DNA from 2 places in the Phytobacter cepae genome. Region 2 is predicted to be linked to the other one. Evidence: predicted binding sites of a transcription regulator. Region 2 holds the regulator's gene; the other holds the start of a gene.
What was found. The regulator PurR, encoded in region 2, represses purine synthesis genes. The targets are predictions, from matches to a motif close to CANGCAAACGTTTGCNTG.
Positions count from the first base shown of each region.

Region 1: the regulator PurR is predicted to act here: its motif matches at 6,947-6,964, upstream of purL (phosphoribosylformylglycinamidine synthase).

Region 1 covers NZ_CM135107.1:1,294,118-1,306,713, reverse strand. The annotation lists gene ACUY4Q_RS06125 (WGR domain-containing protein) at 1-2,860, opposite strand, end outside; gene purL (phosphoribosylformylglycinamidine synthase) at 2,985-6,872, opposite strand; gene mltF (membrane-bound lytic murein transglycosylase MltF) at 7,130-8,695, shown strand; partial or broken gene tadA (tRNA adenosine(34) deaminase TadA) at 8,688-9,231, opposite strand; gene yfhb (phosphatidylglycerophosphatase C) at 9,255-9,890, opposite strand; gene ACUY4Q_RS06100 (PTS transporter subunit EIIC) at 9,894-11,258, opposite strand; gene murQ (N-acetylmuramic acid 6-phosphate etherase) at 11,269-12,162, opposite strand; gene ACUY4Q_RS06090 (MurR/RpiR family transcriptional regulator) at 12,282-12,596, shown strand, end outside.
Region 2 covers NZ_CM135107.1:2,909,895-2,922,490, reverse strand. The annotation lists gene pykF (pyruvate kinase PykF) at 1-1,066, opposite strand, end outside; gene ynhH (protein YnhH) at 1,074-1,274, opposite strand; gene ACUY4Q_RS13620 (inositol monophosphatase family protein) at 1,558-2,349, opposite strand; tRNA gene ACUY4Q_RS13615 (tRNA-Val) at 2,654-2,730, opposite strand; tRNA gene ACUY4Q_RS13610 (tRNA-Val) at 2,741-2,817, opposite strand; gene mdtK (MdtK family multidrug efflux MATE transporter) at 2,969-4,342, opposite strand; gene ACUY4Q_RS13600 (riboflavin synthase subunit alpha) at 4,570-5,214, shown strand; gene cfa (cyclopropane fatty acyl phospholipid synthase) at 5,258-6,406, opposite strand; gene punC (purine nucleoside transporter PunC) at 6,701-7,900, opposite strand; gene punR (DNA-binding transcriptional activator PunR) at 8,015-8,926, shown strand; gene purR (HTH-type transcriptional repressor PurR) at 8,946-9,971, opposite strand; gene cydH (cytochrome bd-I oxidase subunit CydH) at 10,270-10,359, shown strand; gene ACUY4Q_RS13570 (MFS transporter) at 10,530-11,699, shown strand; gene ACUY4Q_RS13565 (C40 family peptidase) at 11,781-12,596, opposite strand, start outside.

The sequences.
Region 1 (12,596 bases), 1.6 Mb from region 2:
CCACCATCTCAAGCACCAACGGGCTGGCAGCCGCCTGCTTCGTCAAAAAGGCGAGTGTTCTGTCTTTCGCGACACGCCCACGGTTAACCTGGGAAAGGATTGTCAGGAAGCAAGGTTTCAGCGCCAGGATGACATCAGGCTTTCCGGCCGCATACTCGTCAAAAAAATGGGTCACAAAGGTCTGTACAGTCAAGGATGGATGCTGGCTCAGCTTCAACAAGTACGCTTCCCCCTGTTCGCGCTGGAAGAACGTTTGTAACAGTTCCCGACCGTAGGCCTGCACATCGTCACGGTTGCTGTCGCACAGTTTTACAATCAGATCCGGGGTCCAGCCTGGGGAGGGGGAGTGCTGGCGGAAATATGCAAACCCAAATTCACGGGTTGCGGGCCAGTCACTTTCCAGTAGCTCCAGCGCAGCACTGCTCTGTTCGCCGACAATATCCACATGTGAGGTGAAGGCCTTCAACGCATAATCACGAACATGATGGTCAGGGTGATTTGCCAGCGCCACCCACTGATTCACGCTCCACTCACGCGCAGAGCGGCCAACAAGACACGCGCATCCGAGCTTCTGTGCCGCCAGCGATCTGGCGTGAATCAGCCGCCAGATGGTGTCTTTGTCCAGGGCTATCAGGCTGGCATTAAGCCTTTGCGTGAAGAACGTTAACAGCGCCTGGTGTGCGCCTTCATGGGCTTCTTTTTTAAAGACTAAGGGGAATAATCCCGCGAAGACCTCAGCAGCATGCTGCTCGGCCAGTTGCCCCAGAAGCGTGTAACAGGCTTGCCGCTCTTCTGCCTCCCCGCACTGGAGCAGATCAATTAACTGCGGTAACTGCAGCAAGACTAATTCCGGGGATTGTTTGCCTAACAGCGCGATGCCCGCGGCGCGGATAGCCGCGACAGGCGAGTTGTGAATCTGAACCAGCAGGGCTTGCGAAAGTGGACTCTGCGCCAAATCGGAAATCACCAACAACCGGGCGGCTAAAAGCTGCACGCCAGTATCGGAATGGGCGAGCAGCTCGCTGAAATTCTCACTCCTCAACGACGGGGCCATGGCAGGCAGATGGCTCACCAGGCACGTCGCCAGCCAGAGGGCATGTTGCTCAGAAAAGGTGGTCTGCGCGTCGGTAAGCCGGAGCAAAAGCGCCCGCGCCAGCGTCTCCTGTTGCGAGGCGGTCAGAGGCTGCCGGGCAAAACGCCCCTCTAACCACGCGCTGATCTGCGCATCATCAACCAGCAAAAGCGCGGTCACCAGTTCGGTTTCATCAAACAGTGCGCTAATGCTGTTTAAATGGGTCAGCGCCAGGCTGCGCGCTTGCGGGTGGACACTGTTAATCAGCCCCAGCAGCAGCGCAGGAGTGAGCGAACGCGCAGTAAGAAGCGAGAGCACAAAATCGGCAATGAGCGGGAACGGACGAGCCAGCAACTGCACCAGTTGGCTATCGGTGAGGGCCCGGCAGAAGGAGGCATTCTCTTTCATTGCCCTGAGCGCAAACGTGCAAACGGCTTCACTCTCGCTCAGGCACAACAATGTCAGTAGTGCGTCAGGACGTTGATCCCAGAGGTGTGGAAATGCCTCACCACGGCGTTCATCCTTTTCATCGCTGACCCGAATCCATAACGCTCTCTGCCTGTGGCGCTGGTAGTGAGGATGATGTAAGCGCAGAACGGCGTTCCACGCGAAGAGATGCGCATCGCTGGCGAAGACGCCTGCCTCACTCTGCTTTTCTGCAACCAGGTATTCTTTCTTATACTGGAGCAGAAGCGCGCAGGCCATATCGACATAGCGAGTGTCACCACGGGCACCGAGACGCCGCAGCGCGCGCCAGCTTCGCCGCCGCAGGTAGTCGCGCGTTTTACGCGAATAGGCCAGCCTGCTATCGTCGCGCAGAAGTTCCTGACTGGGTTTGAGATAGCCCACGCCATTGACCCAGACGCCATCCCACTGGGCAGAATAAAACTCCCGCGTGGTATCAAACCGCCAGGCCAGCAGAGCAAACACCGGCGCATCCAGGCGGAACTCAGCCATTTTGAACAGATAGCGCACACCTTTAAACAGATTGGGGCGCAGAGGCAGAACGTGTAGCAGACGAATCAGGCCCTGATGCAATAGCGGGCTGTCCAGCGCCGCAAGATAGAACGTTTTGAGTAACGTACTCGCGTTGGGATTCTGGTCAGTAATGTGGTGCTGAAGTTGCGCATCAATGGCCCCGGTATCACCCACCGCCAGGGCCTGGGCCAGCTCTGCGGGTAATGACGCCAGCAGGCTTTGCCGCTGCATAGCGGTATCGTCATCATCCCCCAAACGCAGCGTCACTTCATAAGCGAGGTTGCTTAACGGCGGATATGGGCTTTCAAGAAAGGGTCTCACACGCGCCAGGTTGTGCTGATTCCCCGTGCGCCCCAGCGCCCAGAGTCGGGCGTAGTTTTCCAGCCAGTGATGTGCCTCGTTAAGCCCCTTTTCCAGCCAGTCTGCCAGCATAGCGTTCGGCTGCTGAGGGAGTCGCCATATACTTCGGGCTCGTTGTTCGCCTTCTTTAATGCGATCGATTTGCCGGAGTAAGGTGTGTAACGAAGACGAGAAAGCGCTGACTGCGGAAGGGGAGAGTGAGGCGGCTTCAACGTAGCCTTTGTTGGTTTTGGCAACCACCACGCTTGCGAATATAGCCTCAGCCTGCGTGAGATCAACGGGTGCAGGGGTTTTTGTTCCTTCCCGTAAGGTGCTTCCACGTCGGCCATAGCGAAAATTCACCCAGTAACGATTGTCCTCGTTGCCTGGCTGTTCACAGAGTTCCACCTCATAAACCTTGTCTGAGGCTCCCTGCGTAAAGCTTAATTTTACCTTTTTAATCAGCTTCATAACCGTTCCCTTCCCTGTTAGCGCTGGAAACGATTGTAATCAATATCGCCCGTTCTGTCCTTGAGATAACGTTCAAAAAAGGTGCAGCATACCCGCCCCTGATGGCCGGGTATGCTGGACAGCGTTAACCTAACTGCTTACGGGCGTTGCGGAAGATACGCATCCACGGGCTGTCCTCGCCCCAGTTTTCCGGGTGCCAGGAGTTGCTAACGGTACGGAACACACGCTCCGGATGCGGCATCATCAGCGTCACGCGACCGCTTTCGTTGGTCACTGCGGTAATACCGTTTGGCGAACCGTTCGGGTTAGCCGGGTAGGTTTGCGTCACTTTGCCGAAGTTATCGACGAAGCGCAGCGCCACCAGCCCTTTGCTTTCGAGCTGAGCCAGGTGCGCATCATCACGCACTTCCACACGCCCTTCACCGTGGGAAACGGCGATCGGCATTTGTGAACCCACCATGCCCTGTAACAAAAGAGACGGGCTTTGGGTCACTTCGACCAGGCTGAAACGCGCTTCGAAGCGGTCAGAGTGGTTACGCACGAAACGTGGCCACAACTCACTGCCCGGCACCAGTTCACGCAGGTTAGACATCATCTGGCAGCCGTTACAGACACCCAGCGCCAGCGTCTGCGGACGGTGGAAGAAGGTTTCGAACTCATCGCGCACGCGGTTGTTGAAGAGAATCGATTTCGCCCAGCCTTCACCCGCGCCCAGCACGTCACCGTAAGAGAAGCCGCCGCAGGCCACCAGCGCCTGGAAATCTTCAAGCCCGGTACGCCCAGCCAGCAGGTCGCTCATGTGGACGTCGATGGCATCAAAGCCCGCACGGTAAAACGCCGCCGCCATCTCCACGTGGGAGTTCACGCCCTGCTCACGCAATACGGCCACTTTCGGACGCGCGCCGGTCGCAATATACGGTGCCGCAATGTCTTCGTTGATGTCGAAGGAGAGCTTCACGTTCAGGCCCGGATCGGTATCGTTGGCTTTCGCTTCGTGTTCCTGGTCTGCACATTCCGGGTTATCACGCAGGCGCTGCATCTGCCAGGTGGTCTCTGCCCACCACATACGCAGCGTGGTGCGGCTTTCGCTGAACACGGCCTGGCCTGCGGATTCGATAACAAAGCGATCGCTCGCCGTGGCCTGACCAAGATAATGAACACAATCTGCCAGACCCTTTGCTGCCAGCACGGCTTCAACCGCTTCGCGATCTGCGGCACGCACCTGAATAACGCCGCCCAGTTCTTCGTTGAACAGGGCGGCCAGACGATCGCTCCCCAGCGCGGCGATATCGACATTCACCCCGCAGTGACCGGCGAAGGCCATCTCGGCCAGCGTCACCAGCAGGCCGCCGTCAGAACGGTCATGCCAGGCCAGCAGTTTGCCCTCTGCCACCAGCGCCTGCATGGCGTCCCAGAAACCTTTCAGTTGCTGTACGTCGCGAACATCAGCGGTCTTATCACCCAGTTGACGATAAACCTGCGCCAGCGCGGTGGCGCCCAGCGCGTTATGACCTTTACCCAGATCAATCAACAACAGGGCGTTGTCTTCGGTAGAGAGCTGCGGCGTCACGGTGCGACGGACATCTTCCACACGGCCAAAGGCGGTGATCACCAGCGACAGCGGCGAGGTCATCTCGCGCTGCTCGTTACCTTCCTGCCAGCGGGTTTTCATCGACATAGAGTCTTTACCCACCGGAATGGTCAGACCCAGCGCCGGGCAAAGCTCTTCACCCACCGCTTTCACCGCTTCGTACAGACCGGCATCCTCACCCGGATGACCGGCTGCGGACATCCAGTTCGCCGAGAGCTTGACGCGGTTGAGTTCACCAATTTGCGTCGCCGCCATGTTAGTCAGGGACTCACCCACCGCCAGACGGGCAGAGGCTGCGAAGTCCAGCAGCGCCACCGGCGCACGCTCACCGATCGACATCGCTTCGCCGTAATAGCTGTCGAGGCTGGCGGTGGTCACCGCACAGTTAGCCACAGGCACCTGCCACGGACCAACCATCTGATCGCGCGACACCATCCCGGTGACGGTACGGTCGCCGATGGTCACCAGGAAGGTTTTTTCAGCAACGGCGGGCAGATGCAGTACACGATGTACCGCGTCAGCAATGGAAATGTCACGTGAATCGATGGCTTCACCGGCTGCTTTGCGCGTCTGCACGTCGCGGGTCATTTTCGGGGTTTTGCCCAGCAGCACATCCAGCGGCAGATCGATAGGCGTGTTGTCAAAGTGGCTATCGCTCATGGTCAGGTGTTGCTCTGCCACGGCTTCACCAATCACCGCGTACGGGGCGCGCTCGCGGCGGCAAAGTGCATCAAACAGCGGCAACTGATCGGCCGCAACGGACAGGACATAACGTTCCTGAGATTCGTTACACCAGATTTCCAGCGGGCTCATCCCCGGTTCATCGCTGAGGATGTCACGCAGCTGGAATTTACCGCCGCGCCCGCCATCGCTCACCAGTTCCGGCATGGCGTTCGACAGACCGCCCGCACCCACGTCATGGATAAACTGGATCGGGTTGGCATCGCCCAGTTGCCAGCAGCGGTCGATCACTTCCTGGCAACGACGTTCCATTTCCGGGTTGTCACGCTGAACGGAAGCAAAATCCAGGTCTGCGTCAGACTGACCAGAGGCCATTGAGGAAGCCGCGCCGCCGCCCAGACCGATATTCATCGCCGGCCCGCCCAGCACAATCAGTTTCGCGCCGACGGTGATTTCGCCTTTCTGCACATGGTCAGCGCGGATGTTACCGATACCGCCTGCCAGCATGATTGGCTTGTGATAACCACGCAGCTCTTCGCCGTTGTGGCTGTTCACTTTCTCTTCGTAGGTACGGAAATACCCGGTCAGCGCCGGACGACCAAATTCATTGTTAAATGCCGCGCCGCCCAGCGGGCCGTCGGTCATGATATCCAGCGCGGTGACAATACGCTCTGGCTTACCGAAGTCCTCTTCCCATGGCTGTTCAAAGCCCGGGATACGCAGGTTCGAAACGGAGAAGCCTACCAGACCGGCCTTCGGTTTCGCGCCACGACCCGTTGCGCCTTCGTCACGGATTTCACCGCCGGATCCGGTTGCTGCGCCCGGCCACGGCGAAATTGCCGTCGGGTGGTTATGGGTTTCGACTTTCATCAGAATGTGCGCCGCTTCCTGATGGAAGTCGTAGCGGCCATTCTCATGGTCTGCAAAGAAGCGCCCAACGTCAGAACCTTCCATTACCGCAGCGTTGTCTTTATACGCCGACAGCACATAGTCCGGGGTCTTCTCGAAGGTGTTTTTGATCATCTTGAACAGCGATTTTGGCTGCTGTTCGCCGTCGATGACCCAGTCGGCGTTAAAAATTTTGTGACGACAGTGTTCAGAGTTCGCCTGCGCGAACATATACAGCTCAATGTCGTTAGGGTTACGACCAAGACGGGTAAACGCATCCTGAAGGTAATCAATTTCGTCTTCCGCCAGCGCCAGTCCCAGACGCACGTTAGCGTCAATCAGCGCCTGACGGCCTTCGCCCAACAGGTCCACACTCTGCACCGGGGCTGGCTGATTGTGCTCAAACAGCTGTGCTGCATCGGCTTCTGCGGTAAACACGGTTTCCATCATCCGGTCGTGCAGTTCAGCGGCGACGCTCGCCCACTGCGCTTCCGTCAGCGTGGAGGCTTCAACGTACCAGGCCACACCGCGCTCAAGACGATTGATTTTGGCGAGGTCACAATTGTGGGCGATGTCCGTTGCTTTAGAAGACCAGGGAGAGATTGTGCCAGGGCGTGGTGTAACGAGGAGCAATTTACCGGACGGTGTGTGGCTACTCAGCACCGGGCCGTATTTCAGAAGTCGCTGCAGCCGGGTCAGTTCTTCGTCGTTCAACCGATCGTTCACGTCGGCGAAATGGACATACTCAGCGTAAATATTGCTCACCGGGAGCTGGGCAGCCTGAAAACGCGCCAGCAGTTTATTGATACGAAATGCGGACAGTGCAGGCGAACCACGCAGAATTTCCATCATAAGTCTCTCGTCTTCGAAGCTTTAAGTGTGCATCAGGGGGAAAACGGGCGTCATTATAAAGAATAGTGAGCAGCGACGAAACCGTTTGCGTGGAAATAAAATCAGGGACGGCACCAACCCGTAAGAATGCCGCCATTCGCTAATTAGTTGCCAACTGGCGTTTTGTTACGCAAAATGCCGCTCATTCACCATAAAACACCCTTGTATTCATGGCGGCTATCGACCCGGGCAACAGCACGACGCAGAGAATTAACTAATTGAAAAAATTTAAGCTTAATTATCTGCTCATCGGCATTGTCACCCTGCTGCTGGCAGCGGCGCTATGGCCTTCTGTCCCCTGGTTCGGTAAAGCCGAGAATCGCATTGCCGCTATTCAGGCACGCGGAGAGTTGCGCATCAGTACCATCGCTTCGCCGTTAACCTATGCAAGCGTAGACGATAAACCCCATGGCCTCGACTATGAGCTGGCCCAGCAGTTTGCCGATTACCTTGGCGTAAAGCTGCGCGTCACCGTCCGCCAAAACATCAGTCAGCTTTTTGACGACCTGGACGATGGCCGGGCTGATATGCTTGCCGCCGGACTGGTCTATAACAGTGAACGCATTCAGCATTATCAGCCTGGCCCGGTTTATTACTGGGTTTCTCAGCAGTTGGTTTACCGTGTGGGCAGCTACCGCCCGCGCACCCTCGCAAGCGTGAATGAAAGCCAGTTAACCATTGCCCCGGGCCATGTTGCGATTAATGATTTACAGGAATTAAAAGAGAAGACGTTCCCGGACCTTAGCTGGAAAGTGGATCCCCGGCTGGGTACAACCGAGCTGCTTGAAGAGGTGGTGACGGGCAAACTTAGCTACACCGTCGCGGATTCCGTTGCTGTCAGTCTTTTCCAGCGCGTCCACCCCGAGCTTGCGGTGGCGCTCGACATCAGCGATGAGCAACCCGTCACCTGGTTCACCACACGTGACAGCGATAACACCCTCTCCGCCGCCATGCTCGACTTCTATAACAACATTAATGAAGATGGCACTCTGGCGCGCCTGGAGGAGAAATACCTCGGCCATGGCGATGATTTTGACTATGTCGACACCCGCTCTTTCCTGCGGGCTGTCGACAGCGTGCTGCCGGAACTTCAGCCACTGTTTACGAAATACGCAGAGGAAATTGACTGGCGTCTGCTGGCGGCCATCTCTTATCAGGAATCACACTGGGATACTCAGGCCACTTCGCCTACTGGCGTACGCGGGCTGATGATGCTGACCAAAAATACGGCCCAAAGTCTGGGATTAAGCGATCGTACCGATGCCGAGCAGAGTATCAGCGGCGGCGCGCGCTATTTACAGGACATGATGGCGAAGGTGCCGGAAACCGTTCCTGCCGAGGAGCGAATCTGGTTTGCGCTGGCAGCCTACAACATGGGGTATGCCCACATGCTGGATGCCAGAGCCTTGACCATCAAAACAAAAGGAAACCCGGACAGCTGGTCAGATGTGAAACAGCGTCTGCCGCTGCTCAGCCAGAAAAGTTATTACAGCAAGCTGACCTACGGCTATGCCCGCGGGCACGAAGCCTATGCCTACGTGGAAAATATTCGTAAGTATGAAATCAGTCTGGTGGGATATCTGCTGGAAAAAGAGAAAGAAGCCGCGAAGACGTTGAAAATGGCCCAAAGCTACCCGGTCGTCGGTGCAGAAGAGTTTAACAAGGCACCTTACGGGGTGATGCCGTTTAGCGCCTTCAATCCCAATCCCAACGACGCCTTCCCACGCAACCCGTTAATCGTGCCTGACAGGCTGACGGTTCAGGCACCTGCCAGGGTTAAATAGCGGTTTCTGGCCCTTTCTTAAGGGCTTTTTTCTCCCGTCGGCGCTGGCGGAAGAAATCGCTGAGCATGGCGGCACACTCATCGCGTAGCACGCCTTCAATAATCTCAACCCGATGGTTCATACCCGGATGATGCAGCACATCGATTAAAGAGCCTGCGGCACCGGTTTTTGCATCCCGCGCGCCGAACACCAGTTGCCCAATACGCCCATGCACCATCGCCCCGGCACACATCACACAAGGTTCAAGGGTGACATACAATATGGTGTCGATAAGGCGATAATTTTGCAGTACCACGCCTCCCTGACGCAGCGCCATGATCTCGGCATGCGCGGTAGGATCGTGACGGCCAATCGGGCGATTCCAGCCCTCACCTATCACCTGATTGTTGTGTACCAATACGGCGCCCACCGGCACTTCGCCCTCATCCCAGGCGCGCTTTGCCAGCGTCAGGGCGTGACGCATCCAGTATTCATGATTCAGTTCGGGATTGGACAAGGGAAGGCACTCCGGTTAACAAGCGGGGCGCATTATACACACCCGCTATGTATTACACATCTCTCATTCAAGTTGCTGGAGTTTACCCTGCGGCGTAACCCGCCAACGGTGCTGGCAGAAATAGAGCAGCGGGTTATCCTGCTTGCTGTCGCTGTACCCGCTGTATAACCGCAGCGGCGTACCGATTTTACGCTCAAGCTGCGCCACTTTTTCATGCCCCAGACAGCGCATCGTCAGCACCCAGCCGCCATAACGGCGCCCAATCTGGCTGGCGATAATATTCACTCGCGGCAGCCAGGGCGTATCAAAATAGACCTGCTCCACCAGCGGCTGGGGTGAACCGGTAATAAGCCAGATATCGGCATCCGAGGCCAGAAGGTATTTGGTCAACCGGTCCTGAACCACTGGAAACGCAGTCACCTGCCCGCGAAACCAGGTTGCAAACTTCTGTTCCAGCTTTTTCATGTGCGCTTCGCTATAGCCAAAGGTGCAGGCCCATAGCAGCAGGCTCATAGGCCAGCGTGCCGCACGCCCTTTAACCAGAAGAGCAATGCCGATAACCGGTAATACAGGCAGTACCAGCAAGACATTAAGCGGGTGATGACGCAGGACATAGCGCAGAAAGGTGCCAAACATGTCCTGCTGGTGCAAGGTGCCATCTAAATCAAAAAAAACAACGCGACGCTCGCTGGTAGTCAAATGTTACTCCTCAGGATCGTTAAAACCTAACAGCCAGGTAAACAGGAAGCCGGCAATTACCGCCACTAAATAGCCTAACAGATAGATCATCACTTTTCCGGTAACGATGGTTAATGCCAGCGGCAAACCGGAAATACCAAAGGTGATGACGGTCGCCACTTTAGCGTAACTAATGAGCGCGCCGCCAACCGCACCGCCCAGACAGGCCCCTAAGAAAGGTTTGCCCAGCGGCAAGGTGACGCCAAAAATCAGCGGTTCACCGATACCCAGCAGCCCAACCGGCAGTGCACCTTTGATCACTTTCTTAAGTCGGGTATTGCGGGTTTTCATCAGCACGGCAATCGCCGCCCCGACCTGCCCAACACCCGCCATGGCAAGAATGGGTAGCAGAGCGTTGTACCCGTGCGCCTGCACCAGTTCAACGTGAATGGGGACCAGCCCTTGATGCAGCCCCGTCAGCACCAGCGGCAAAAACGTTCCTGCCAGCACCGCCCCCACCAGCATGCCGCCACGATCGATAGCCAAGGTCGCACCGTGGGCAATGGCCTCTGAGATAATGCCGCCTAATGGTTGTAAAGCGACAATCGCCACCGTTCCGGCAATCAGTGTCGTCAGTAAGGGGTTGAGAATGAGTTCGACGGAGCCAGGCAGGACGCGACGTAGCCGTTTTTCAATCCAGCACATCAACACCACCACCAGCAGCACGGCGATCACCCCACCGCGACCAGGTTGTAATGCTTCGCCAAACAGGGTAATTTGGGCAAGCTGCGGGCTGGAGAGGATGCCCGCCATCACGCCGCCAAGCGCCTGAGAGCCGCCGAAGACTTTTGCCGTGTTCACCCCCACCAGAATATTCATAATGGCAAAAACGGCGCTGCCAAAAATGCCCAGTAGCCCCAGCATGTTGGGGTATTGGGTCGCAAAGTCTCCGACAATATCCGGGCGCTTAAGGATATTGATGATGCCGGTGATCAAGCCCGACGCGATAAACGCCGGGATCAGCGGAATAAACACATTCGCCAGTTGACGCAGCGCATCGCTCATCGGCGCTTTGTATTTGGCTTTCGCCTGCGCTTTGATGCGTTCAGCCTCGTCAAAGTTCGGCGTCATGGCGTCTGCGGCCATAAGCGCCTGCATCGCATCCACCACCTGGGCCGCTTTACCGGGGCCGACAATAAACTGATGCTGCTGACCCTGCTTCACGTAGCCGCTGATGCCTGCCAGCTGTTTGATGCTCGCCAGATCCATGCGGTCATCATCGTGGACCTCGACCCGTACCCGCGTCATACAGTTTTCGAGCCGCAGAATATTATTCTGGCCACCGACGCCTGCAAGGATGCCGCTGGCGAGCGCTGCTGTCTTTTCCATAGCTGCCCCTTTAGTTTTCTAATGCCGCCCGTAAAAAACCGTTGTGAAGGTCAAGTTTGGCTCTCGCTGATGCCGCATCAAGACCGCTCAGGACCATCAAAATGGCCGGTTTGACCTCATAGTCTGTCTGTTTGAGGACAATTTCCGCCGCCTCACGTGAGGCGCCCGTGGCTTCCATTAACATCCGACAGGCTCGGTCCACTAACTTCACGTTGGTGGCTTTCATGTCCACCATCAGGTTCTGGTAAACCTTGCCAAATTTGACCATCGCCCCGGTGGAGATCATGTTCAGTACCAGCTTCTGCGCCGTGCCGGACTTGAGGCGGGTAGAGCCGGTTAAGGCTTCCGGCCCAACCACCGGCGAGATAGCGATGTCGGCCTCATGGGCAATCGGGGAGTCCGGGTTACAGGAGATAGCGACCGTGGTACAGCCTGTCTGCCGGGCAAATTTCAGGCCGCCGATGACATAAGGGGTTCGCCCGGAGGCGGCCAGGCCGACAACGAGATCCTCCGACGTCAGATTGAGTGAAACCAGATCGTCCTCACCCAGCTGCGCATTGTCTTCAGCCCCTTCCACCGCTTTTAACAGCGCGCCAGGCCCCCCGGCAATGAGCCCCACCACCAGCCCGTGCGGCACGCCAAAAGTTGGCGGACATTCGGATGCATCAAGCACCCCCAACCGCCCGCTGGTTCCGGCCCCCATATAGATAATGCGGCCACCGGCTTTAAGCGACGTAGCGGCTGCGTCGACAGCGTTCGCGACTTGCGGCAGCGTGGCTTTGACGGCATCAGCGACCAGCGCATCCTGCTGATTAAAACGACTGACTAACTCGATAGTGGTTAATGCGTCTAAATCCAGGGTTTGCGGATTACGCGTTTCTGACACCAATGCACCAAGATTCATTTTTTGCTCCTGAGGAATTTTTAATTCATAATAACCGCAATAATTTGGAATATAAAATTCATCTGCCTGCGTGAAATGCGTTTTTTGTAATTGATGTCACATTTTGCTTCGGGAGACTTATGAACTGCTTAATACACATTCGCCAGCGATATGCCGGATTTGCGCAGAGTGACAGGAAGCTGGCCGATTTCCTGCTCGCCAATCCTGAACAGGCGCGTCATTTGAGTTCGCAACAGCTTGCTGCCGATGCGGGCGTGAGCCAGTCAAGCGTCGTAAAATTTGCTCAGAAACTGGGTTACAAAGGATTCCCGGCGCTGAAGCTGGCGCTCAGCGAAGCGCTGGTCAGCAACCCCGACCCGCTCTCCATCACCGTCCATAACCACATTCGGGGTGATGATCCCCTGCGCGTGGTAGGTGAAAAGCTAATTAATGAA
Region 2 (12,596 bases):
CGGTGATGCGCAGTTTGCGGCTGTCGTTGTTGAAGTCCAGACGGCTGGTCATCACGCGGTCGGTGCGTTCGCAGATGGTGGCCATGATGGTCACGGCTTCCAGCGGGTATTTCCCTTTCGCTGATTCACCAGACAGCATGACTGCATCGGTACCATCCAGAATGGCGTTCGCCACGTCGCCAGCTTCTGCGCGGGTCGGACGTGGGTTTTTGATCATAGAATCAAGCATCTGCGTGGCAGTGATAACCACTTTACGCGCGCGGATACATTTTTCAATCATCATCTTCTGCGCGAAGATAACTTCTTCAACCGGGATTTCAACGCCCAGATCGCCACGTGCAACCATGATGCCGTCAGACGCTTCGAGGATTTCGTCGAAGTTATTCAGGCCTTCCTGGTTTTCGATTTTGGAGATGATCTGGATGTTTTCGCCGCCGTGGGCTTTCAGGTGTTGACGGATTTCTTCAACATCAGAGCGCTTACGGATGAAAGAGGCAGCGACGAAGTCAACGCCTTGTTCACAACCGAAGATCAGGTCTTGTTTATCTTTTTCAGCCAGCGCTGGCAGCGCAATGGAAACGCCTGGCAGGTTAACGCCTTTGTTTTCGCCCAGGTCGCCATTGTTCAGTACCTTACAAACAACTTTATCGCCTTCAATGGCGGTCACTTCCATGCCGATCAGACCATCGTCCACCAGCACGGTGTTACCTACCTGCAGGTCTTCGGTGAAGCCAGCGTAGGTCACTGCGACAGTCTCGTTGTTACCGACAACGGTTTTATCCGTTGTGAAGGTGAAGGTCTGGCCCGCTTTCAGCGCGACGTCATTACCGCCTTCCAGTTTGATGGTGCGGATTTCCGGACCTTTGGTGTCCAGCAGAATCGCCGCTTTTTTACCGGTTTTGCTCATCACGTTGCGCAAGTTCTGAATGCGCTGGCCGTGTTCAGCATAATCACCGTGAGAGAAGTTCAGACGCATTACGTTCATGCCTGCGTCCAGCATTTTGGTCAACATCTCTTCGGATTCGGTTTTCGGACCGATGGTGCAAACAATTTTGGTCTTTTTCATGACAGTTTTAATCTTTAAGTTGAGAGAGGGAAAGGGAAATCACGCTCCGGTGTGCGCATCGCGCCGGAGTTAAGCTTGTGTTGCGAAAGTTGCGATGCCACAGCCTAAGAATAGGTGACATCAAAAAAGCGTGCAGGGTAATAAAGTGTGCGCGTGTTTCAGCCCAACCGGGTATACAGCGATGTAATGTGAGAAATTTACAGTTCAATGAGCTGAAACCATTCAAGAGTGAATAGGCGGCTATTATACGACGAAAAAGGAGCAAAAGGAAAATGAAAACGCTGTTTCAAAAATCTTCTGTGCAGTTTCACAACGAAGTGTTATCAACGTGTTAAGTTAGCACAAATTTGAATTCAAGGGGTTGACGACCGAGCGGGTCTACTCCCCACGAAAAGCGTCGTTGCTGGCAGAGAACTTATTGTAACGCCGCCGTTTCTTAACACCAACATTGATGAAACAAAAAGGGCAAAACGGCGGCAGGCTTAATCGATTTAGCTATTTAGAATACGCAGTGCCTCTTCATGCAGACGAGGGCAACCTGACGCTAGAATTTTACCGCCCAACTCCGGGCGATCGCCGCTCAGTGTAGTGACAACCCCACCTGCCTGCTCAATGATGGGTATAAAAGCAACAATATCATAGGGTTGAAGCGAATATTCCAGGCAGAGATCGATCTGCCCGGCCGCCAGCATGGCCATGGCATAGCATTCACCGCCGTAGCGGGTCATCAAGGCCTGTGCATCAAGGGCGGCAAAATTGACCTCTGGCATCTGGCTAATAGGCTCAGGTGAGGTGGTATGCAGTATGGCCTGAGCGAGGGGTATCTCTTTGCGGGTATGCATTTGCGCAAGTCCCTGGGGACCGTTGCGCCATGCCTGCTTCCCGTCCCCCCAGAAACGCTCCCCGGTGAAAGGTTGCCCCATCATGCCGAGGTGTCCACGCCCTTCAACCGTTAAGCCAATCAGTGTGCCCCAGACTGGCAGACCACACAAAAAGGGTCGGGTCCCGTCAACCGGATCAAGCACCCATTGCAGCGGGCCGGATCCCGTGGTGCCAAATTCCTCTCCCATGATGGCGTGGTCAGGATAACGGGCATTAATGATGGCCCGCATGGCGCGTTCGGCTTCTCTGTCGGCATCCGTCACCGGATCAAAACGGTAGCCCTCTTTCGGTTTGCTACCCACGTGCAAATTCATTTGTGAACGAAAACGCGGCAATGTTTGTTTATCTGCGGCGTCAGTGAGTTCGTGGATAAAGTCGATATCAGGAAGGGTATAGGCCATGGTTCTGTCCTTAGTGAATGTTCATGACGGTAAACGCTGTGATGCTCGATTATGCTCGATAGTGCATTGTTACGTTAATTTAAACAAGCGGCAGAATGAGAATCGTACGGGATACGCCATTGACGCAGCAATGCAGGACGGCTGAATAAGTCAGGGAGGGCAAAGTTCTTAATATCGCTCAAAAGCGAGATGAAATAATGGCTTAAGGAAGATTTTGAAACAGACGATTACGAGCGGCGAGAGAAATATTTCGCTAACAGAAAATTTAAGGAATAGAGGAGGTAAAACAGGGAATATCATGAAATGGTGCGTCCGAGTGGACTCGAACCACCGACCCCCACCATGTCAAGGTGGTGCTCTAACCAACTGAGCTACGGACGCACTGAAGAAATGGTGCGTTCAATTGGACTCGAACCAACGACCCCCACCATGTCAAGGTGGTGCTCTAACCAACTGAGCTATGAACGCATTGTTGTGCCTGACAACGGGGACGAATATTAGCGGCAGGGCGGGAATGTGGCAAGCAGAAAATAGCAATTTTCTTTCTGAATTCACGCGATTGCGGAACAACTGCGCAATGTGCCGAGAAAGTAGCCGCCATCAGGCGGCTGGTAAGGGGTTATCGTGCCGCACGCTGCAAAATAGTCGCGGAAGGCTGACGTTGCAGGAAACGCATTCTGAGCATCATGAGGATGGCGGCAGAGGTCAGGCCGATGATGAAGCCGATCCAGAAACCCGCCGGACCCATGCGATCAACCACCAGGTCGGTGAGTGCCAAAATATAGCCTGACGGCAGTCCGAGTACCCAGTACGCCGTGAAGGTAATAAAGAAGATCGAACGGGTATCTTTATAACCACGCAAAATCCCGCTTCCGATAACCTGTATGGAGTCTGATATCTGGTAGATAGCCGCCAGCATCATGAGCTGAGATGCCAGCGTAATCACTTTCGGGTTATCGTTGTACAGCAGGGCGATAGGTTCGCGAAGCGACACGGTAAAAATAGCCGTAAGAACCGCGATGCAAACCCCCACGCCCAGTCCGGTGCGGGCTGCCGTTTGCGCATCCAGTGTTGAACCCTGGCCTAAGCGATATCCCACGCGAATCGTTACGGATGCGGCAAGCGATAACGGCAGCACAAACATCAGCGAGCTGAAGTTCAGCGCAATCTGGTGACCTGCGACATCGACAATGCCGAGCGGTGAAACCAACAGCGCGACCACGGCAAATAGCGTAACTTCAAAAAATAGCGCCAGCGCAATGGGCAAGCCTAACTGCACGAGGCGTTTTAACACTGCCCCGTCAGGTTTACTAAAGCCGCTGTCGTTACGGATATCCCGCATAGAGCCAGCACGTTTTACATACGAAAGCATGCAGGCAAACATCACCCAATATACGGCGGCGGTAGCAACCCCACAGCCGATGCCGCCCAGTTCAGGCATGCCAAAATGCCCGTAGATAAAGACGTAGTTAACGGGAATGTTGACCAGCAGGCCGAGAAAACCAATCACCATGCCGGGTTTGGTTTTTGCGAGCCCCTCACATTGGTTACGCGCGACCTGGAAAAAGAGATAGCCTGGTGCACCCCAGAGTAAGGCGCGCAGATAGCCGACGGCTTTGTCTGCAAGCTCAGGATCAATGTTATGCATGGCGCGAATAATATGGCCTGCATTCCACAGCACAATCATGATCAGAATGGAGACGAGTCCGGCCAGCCAAAACCCCTGACGCACCTGATGGGCGATCCGCTCACGTCGTCCGGAACCATTCATTTGCGCAATAACCGGCGTCAGGGCCAGCAAGAGTCCATGACCAAAGAGGATGGCCGGAAGCCAGATGGAAGTCCCAATAGCTACCGCTGCCATATCCGTGGCGCTGTAGCCCCCCGCCATGACGGTATCGACGAACCCCATCGCGGTTTGGGCGATTTGCGCAATCATCACCGGGATAGCCAGTGCTAATAACTGGCGCGCTTCTGTGAAGTACTTCTGCACTGCGAACACCTATACATTGTTGTTATTGGAGAGATAAAAAAACGCCGCCTTAACGGGCAGCCAGAGGAGGAGCAGGGGAATAAGCCAGACTATTGTAGCGAGGATTAGCTAATTATCTAGTGAAAAAACAGTCGCCGGGGTACCAAGGCTGGCAACATGATTTTCCACCTGTTATTGTGCATTCAGAAAGCGGTTACGCCGTGAAAAGGAAATACAGGAGTAGTGGCATGTTTACTGGTATTGTACAGGGCACCGCAAGACTGGTGTCCGTCGATGATAAACCCAATTTCCGTACGCACGTTGTTGAATTACCCGACCATATGCTGGGTGGGATTGAAACCGGCGCGTCGATTGCTAATAACGGTTGTTGCCTGACCGTAACAGAGATTAATGGTAGTCACATTAGTTTCGATCTGATGAAAGAAACGCTGCGAATTACCAATCTGGGTGAATTAGCGGTGGGCGATGCGGTTAACGTCGAACGCGCGGCGAAATTTAGTGATGAAATTGGCGGTCACCTGATGTCGGGCCATATTATGACGACTGCTGAAATTTCAAAAATTCTAACCTCAGAAAACAATCGTCAGATCTGGTTTAAAGTTCAGGACCCGACCTTGATGAAATACATCCTGTACAAAGGATTTATTGGCATCGATGGCATTAGTTTGACGGTGGGTGAGGTCACCCCGACGCGCTTTTGTGTGCACCTGATCCCTGAAACGCTGCAGCGCACTACGCTTGGAGCCAAGAAGCTCGGTCAACGGGTGAATATAGAAATCGACCCGCAAACCCAGGCGGTTGTCGACACGGTAGAACGTGTACTGGCCTCGAAAGAAGCCGCGGCGGTAAAAGCTGCCAGCAGCGAAGAGTAAAGGCAAAAAATAAACCCCGACATTTCGGGGTTTATTTTTTAAATTATCGCGCTACGCGTAAGCCATTTTCTATACCCCGACTAAAAACAACCTGCCAGAGCTGAATATCCCGCGCACGAAACGCACCTGCACAGGCGTTCAAATAGTAGCTAAACATTCTTTTAAAACGATCGGAATAGTTCTCTGCAATCTCTGGCCAGCTCGCGAGAAAACGCTCATGCCAGGCCATTAATGTTTTATCGTAATCTGCGCCGAAATTATGCCAGTCTTCCATAACAAAATGGGACTCACTGGCAGTAGCGATCTGGCGCACAGAGGGCAGGCAACCATTCGGGAAAATATAACGGTCTATCCAGGGGTCAACACTGAGATCGGTTTTTTTCGAACCGATGGTGTGAAGCAAGAATAAACCTTCCGGTTTGAGATTGCGGTCCACCACGGCGAAATAGGTGGCATAGTTTTTTGGCCCGACATGTTCAAACATTCCGACAGAGACAATACGATCAAATTGTTCATTGAGATCGCGATAATCCTGCAGACGAATATCAACATCCAGTCCCGCGCAACGTTCCTGAGCCATTTTTTGCTGTTCTGCTGAAATGGTAACGCCTACGACGCTCACGCCATAGCGTTGCGCCATAAATTGCGCCAGTCCTCCCCAACCACAACCAATATCCAGCACCCGCATACCCGGCTGAAGCTGCAGCTTTTCACAAATAAGGGTGAGTTTGGCGATTTGCGCCTCTTCAAGACCTTGAGCCTCTTTCCAGTAGGCGCAAGAGTATTGCATCTGCGGATCCAGCATACGCGTAAACAGATCGTTGCCCAGGTCGTAATGCTCTTTGCCGACGATCCAGGCGCGTTTTTTTGTTTGCAGATTAAATAATCTTGCCCCGGCGATACGCAGGGTGTCTTTCAAATGATGGGGCAGTTGATGTTCCAGCCCGGCACGCAACACCTGGGTAAAAAAAGTGTCCAGCCGGTCACACTCCCACCAGCCGTCCATGTAGCTTTCCCCAAGCCCCAGTGAACCCTCTTGTAACACGCGTTTAAAAAAATCCGGATGTTTAACCTGGATGTCCGATGCCGCAGAACCGTTAACCTGAATGCCGGCGCGGCTTAATAGCTCGCTTGCTATACGGAACCAGTTATCATCCCGTACGTTTACTTCTTCTATACACGATGAACTCATAACTTCTCCATCACCTGCAAGTGATCGATACCGTCAAAAAGCGTTGCCGCCTTTGGGGTGTGAGAAATATCACGGTGGAACCGTGAGGCTGATATCCGACGTAGAACAGAGGAAGGGAGATACCCTTGCCAGAATGGCCTTCCATGGTGAAACGGGCGCGATCCTGCTCCCGTTAATGCTTACAAAATTTTATTTTAGTACAGCCGAAATTGAGTATAGGCCTCAAAATCGGCTGATACAACCATAAACAATTAGCAGGCTAATCGCACAAATGTCACATAATTACGAGTGCAATCAGGCATGACTGGACGATTCAAGAGACGCTTTCTGGCGACGCGCATTATTTTCACGGCGTTGCATCACGAAACCCAGACCCGCCAGCAACACTGTCGACACCATTACACTGGTGGTCGCCAGGAGTGGGAAGGCGATCAGTGCTGATACCACCAGACTGGCAATAAAACACAAGCCCAGTTGCAGTGTGTTCTGCAGCGCAGCAGCCCGACCCGTGGCGTGAGGGAAGGGGCGCAGTGCTTCTGCGACCACGATGGGGTAAATCGCGCCGTTAGCCACGGCCATCAGGCAGAAGGGGATCAGCAGAGCAGTCAGGGAAGCACCAGGCAGCAAGCCCACGGCCCAGGTGGCAATCACGCTGAATGCAAAGGCGACCAACAGCCAGGGCAGCAAGCGCGCGCCAGACCATTTTTGCAGCGCCCAGCGGCAGCTATAACCCCCTATCAGGAAGGCGATGGTTTGTGGAACATAGCTCAGGCCAATGATGGTCGGGCCATAACCCATATCATGCAAAATAAAGGGAGAACCGGTCAGCCAGGCAAAGAAGCTGGCGGAGCAGGCGGCATAAATCAGCACGTTACCCCGGTAGGCTTTATCACGCAGCAGGGTAAGAAAGGTCACCGGCTGCGCGTCCGGGGCCGGTTTACGCGGCATAGCGCGCAGACGCAGCGCCGGCAGCATGAGCACCACCGTAATGGCGAAGAGGGTCGCAAAAATGGCCTGCCAGGAAAAATGGGCGAGGATCCAACTGCCAAGCAGTGGCGCGAGGGCGGGAGACAATCCAACCAGCGGCATGATAGTGGCAAAAATACGGTTAGTCCGTTGTGCCGGGTAGTGGTCGGTAACCAGCGCCTGCCAGGTGACGGCGGCCGCACAAACGCCCACGGCCTGAATAAAGCGCAAAACCAGCAGCCAGCGGGCATCCTCTACCCAGATCATTCCCAGGCAGCCGAGGGCAAAGATGGCCAGGCCACTTAACAGTACCGGCTTACGCCCATAGCGATCGGACAAGGGCCCCCAAACCAGCTGCGCGACAGCAAATCCGGCAAGGAAGAGGCTCAGCGTCGCGCTGACCACGGCGGCAGAAGTGTGCAAATCTTGCTGAATATTGGCGAAGGCAGGGAGGTACATGTCCGTTGCGAGGAAGCCGAGTACGCTTAATCCCGCCAGCCAGACTAAAAATCCTTTTCCTGGTTGCATGGTAAAAATCTCTTTCTTGTGCAGGTAAACAGGGAAACAGAGTCTAGGGAGTGTAACTTCGGTTGTGAACCGCTAATATTTGCGAATGGGTTTCAAAATTTTTGCAGGCAAAATATGTGGTCAGAATATTCTCTTGAAGTCGTCGACGCAGTGGCTCGCAATGGTAGCTTTAGCGCGGCCGCGCAGGAGCTGCATCGTGTGCCCTCTGCGGTCAGTTATACGGTGCGCCAACTGGAAGAGTGGCTCGCCGTTGCGCTTTTTGAACGTCGTCATCGCGATGTAGAACTCACCCCCGCCGGGGTGCTGTTTTTAAAAGAAGGGCGCTCTGTTATCAAAAAAATGCAGATCACCCGCCAGCAATGTCAACAAATTGCCAATGGCTGGCGTGGTCAACTGGCCATTGCTGTCGACAATATCGTCAAGCCTGAACGAACCCGGCAGATGATTGTTGATTTCTATCGCCATTTTAGCGATGTCGAACTGTTGGTGTTCCAGGAAGTATTTAACGGCGTTTGGGACGCATTGGCAGATGGCCGCGTGGAACTGGCCATCGGGGCGACGCAGGCGATACCCGTCGGGGGGCGCTATACCTTTCGGGATATGGGCATGCTGAGCTGGAAATGTGTAGTGGCGAGTCATCACCCGCTGGCCGGGATGAAGGCACCTCTCAGTGACGATACCTTGCGCAACTGGCCTTCGCTGGTGCGTGAAGATACCTCACGCTCTCTGCCGAAACGCATAACCTGGCTGCTGGATAACCAGAAACGGGTTGTGGCCCCGGATTGGGAATCGTCCGCCGCCTGCCTCTCTGCGGGATTGTGTGTTGGCATGGTGCCGGCACATTTTGCGCGCCCCTGGCTGGACAAAGGAGAGTGGGTGGCGCTGGAGCTTGAAAATCCTTTCCCGGACGCGGCCTGTTGCCTGACCTGGCAGCAAAACGAAGCTTCACCGGCGTTAAACTGGCTGCTGAGTTATTTGGGGGATAGTGAAACGCTGAATCGGGAGTGGTTGTGGGAGCAGGATTGACCCGCTCCCCTTGCAGAGATTAACGGCGATAATCGCGGAATGGACCATCCGCCACCGAACGACGCTCGATCAGTCGCGGATGGACTTCAATAGACTGGGAGACCTCACGTTTGTTAACGATACGGTCGAGCAGCATATTGAATGCCGTTTCACCCAGCGAATCCTTTGGCTGATGGATAGTGGTCAGCGACGGGGTAAAGTAGCGTGAGTTGCGCACGTTATCGTAACCGATCACCGAAATATCCTGTGGCACACGCAGGCCCATTTCGTCTGCTGCACAGAGGGCGCCCATCGCCATGATATCGCCACCGCAGAAAACAGCGGTGGGGCGGGATGGCTGGGTGAGAATTTGTTGCATGGCGCGATAACCGGACTCCGGTTCGAAATCGCCCTGAACAATCCAGTTTTCCGCTACGCTGATATGCGCTTCTTCCATCGCTTTCATAAAGCCAGCCAGTCGGCCTGCACCGGTATTACGCTCAAGCGGTCCTGGGATGACGCCAATGTCACGATGACCGCGTTCGACCAGATAACGCCCGGCCATGTAGCCGCCTTCAAACGCATTATCGATGACGGTGTCGGTAAAATCGGCTTTAGCTTCACCCCAGTCCATGACCACCATCGGAATATGGCGGTACTCGCCAAGCATAGTCAGCAGGGATTCCGGGTACTCTGAACACATCACCAGTAAACCATCAACGCGCTTTTGCGCCATCATCGACAGGTAGGCGCCTTGTTTTTCAAAATTGTTCCAGGCGTTACCCAAAATGAGGGTATAGCCTTTCTGGAAACAGTTCTTCTCAACGGCTTCGATTATCTCGGCAAAATAGGCCGCTTCGCTGCTGGTGGCCAGCAAACCGATGGATTTTGTGTGATTCACCTTCAGGCTACGGGCGACGGCACTCGGCGAGTAGTGAAGCTCCTTAATGGCCGCCCACACAGCATTACGCGTCTCTTCAGCGACGAAACGGGTTTTGTTAATAACATGTGATACGGTTGTGGTGGAAACGTTTGCTCGCTTCGCTACGTCTTTGATCGTTGCCATCAGATGTCACTCCATGCCATATCATAAGCTCCTGAAAATGCTAAAGGTAAACGTTTGCCTGCCTTCACCCTTTCACCGCGCGATGTACTGTTTTACGCCGGGAAAAAGACATTGGACGTCAGGAGGGGAGTCAATGGCCGGTACGCTAATAAATTTAGCGTCGAATTTTGTCTTATCTTGACCAAAAGGGGAAGCGCTAAAACGTATATCAATCTAAATCCTGCAAGATTTTTACGTTTATTTGTGCAAAAATGCGCTACCTCACTTTTTATGGGGTAATAGGAAAGGAGAAAAATTGATGAGCACCGACCTGAAGTTTTCTTTAGTGACGACTGTCATTGTGCTGGCCCTGATTGTTGCGGGTGCGATGACGGCGGCTCTGCACTGAGTTACCCCGAGGGAGAGTTCTCTCCCTCGCTGTTTTCTTCTTCTATTATCCCGAATTCAGCAATACTCTTTTCGCGTTTCACTCTCTTCTGTTTTTTGTGAACGCTGTCATACTTTTGACTTCTGTGACGGTGTCGGCCAACGACACGGCATTTCCGGAGTCAATAAATCATGAAAGTAAATTATCCACTGCTTGCCCTGGCGATAGGCGCTTTTGGCATCGGTACCACCGAGTTTTCCCCGATGGGACTGCTGCCCGTCATTGCACGGGGTGTCGATGTATCGATTCCGGCAGCGGGAATGCTGATCAGTGCCTATGCCATAGGTGTCATGGTGGGGGCCCCCCTTATGACGTTGCTGCTTTCCCATCGCGCGCGGCGTAATGCACTGATTTTTTTGATGGCAATCTTTACGCTTGGCAATGTGTTGTCCGCCATCTCGCCTGATTACACCACGCTCATGCTGTCGCGCATTATTACCAGTCTCAATCATGGCGCATTCTTTGGACTGGGTTCGGTGGTTGCCGCAAGCGTAGTGGCAAAAGAGAAGCAGGCCAGTGCGGTTGCCACCATGTTCATGGGGCTGACGATTGCTAATATCGGCGGGGTGCCGGCGGCGACATGGCTCGGTGAAACCATTGGCTGGCGGATGTCATTCCTTGCCACAGCGGGCCTTGGCATTATTGCGATAGTCAGCCTGTATCTCTCCTTGCCAAAAGGTAATGCCGGAGAGCGACCCGATGTACGTAAAGAACTCTCCGTACTGATGCGTCCGCAGGTGGTATCCGCTTTGATGACAACCGTACTGGGCGCCGGGGCGATGTTTACGCTTTATACCTATATCTCGCCTGTACTGCATGATATAGCCGACGCAGGACCCGCATTTATTACCGCAATGCTGGTGCTTATTGGCGTAGGGTTCTCTTTGGGGAATTATCTGGGTGGCAAGCTGGCTGACCGTTCCGTGACCGGAACCCTGAAAGGTTTCTTGCTGTTATTGATTGCCATCATGTTGGCGATCCCCTGGCTTGCACGCAGTGAAGTTGGCGCGGCGATCGGCATGGTTGTATGGGGTGCTGCCACCTTCGCGATTGTGCCGCCCCTACAGATGCGGGTTATGCGTGTCGCGCATGAAGCACCCGGTCTCTCTTCTTCAGTCAATATCGGCGCGTTCAACCTGGGAAATGCGCTGGGGGCAGCAGCGGGGGGCGCGGTGATTTCAGGTGGTCTCGGCTATGTTTTTGTTCCGGTAACCGGGGCGGTGATTGCCGGGATGGCATTACTGCTGGTGCTGTTGTCCGGTCGCGGTGCGGCTAATCCAGCCTGTGCGACCGCTGAATAAATAAAAAGCAGGAGGTTTACCCTCCTGCTTTTTACCTGCGTTTCAGGGTTATGACCTGCCATCACGCTCGAGGCAGCATATTTATCGAATGGTTTTAGGCGTGACCACGCGGCGGGCGCCAACATAATGACGCTGCCAGTAGTCTTCGCTTAACGACGTTATCTGGATATCCTGGCCGCTACGCGGAGACTGGATAAATTTGCCGTTGCCTACATACACACCCACGTGGTCAGCTGTACCGCGACCTTGAGTACGGAAAAATACCAGATCGCCGCTTTCCAGCTCTGCGACGTTGACCGGAGAGGCATCACGCAGGTGATACATCTCGTTCGCGGTACGAGGGATACGGAATTTTACGAGGTCTTTGTAGGCGTAATACACCAGTCCACTGCAATCAAAACCGGTCATTGGAGAGGTACCGCCCCAATGATAAGGCTTGCCAATCTGGTTCATCAGCTTTGACATTGCGGTTTTCTGAATTTTTTGCATCCGCACTTTGTGCGCTTCAGAAATCGTGACGGGTTTGCTTCCTTTCACTTTTACACATTGCGATTTATGGCCTTTACGCTTTGTGCATTTTTCGGTCATAGCAATAACCGGAGCGGGAACCTTGCTGGATTTACTATGACGGGGAGTATTCTTGCTGGTTTTACTGCTTGCGGTTTTCTTGCTGACGGTCGAGGTTTTTTTTGCCGTCGTTACTTTTTTATTTTCGGCTTTCGCCGTTGCCCTGGAGGCGGTGCCACTGCTTTTCTTTGATGTTTTATTGGTCTGACTATTTTTCTTACGTTCGGATGCTTTCACTACGTGCGACTTATTGACGGCCGCGCCTCGCGTTTGCTCAGAGGCCGTTGCTAAAGGTGTAAATGTCAGCGTAGTGAACAACAAAGCACAGAG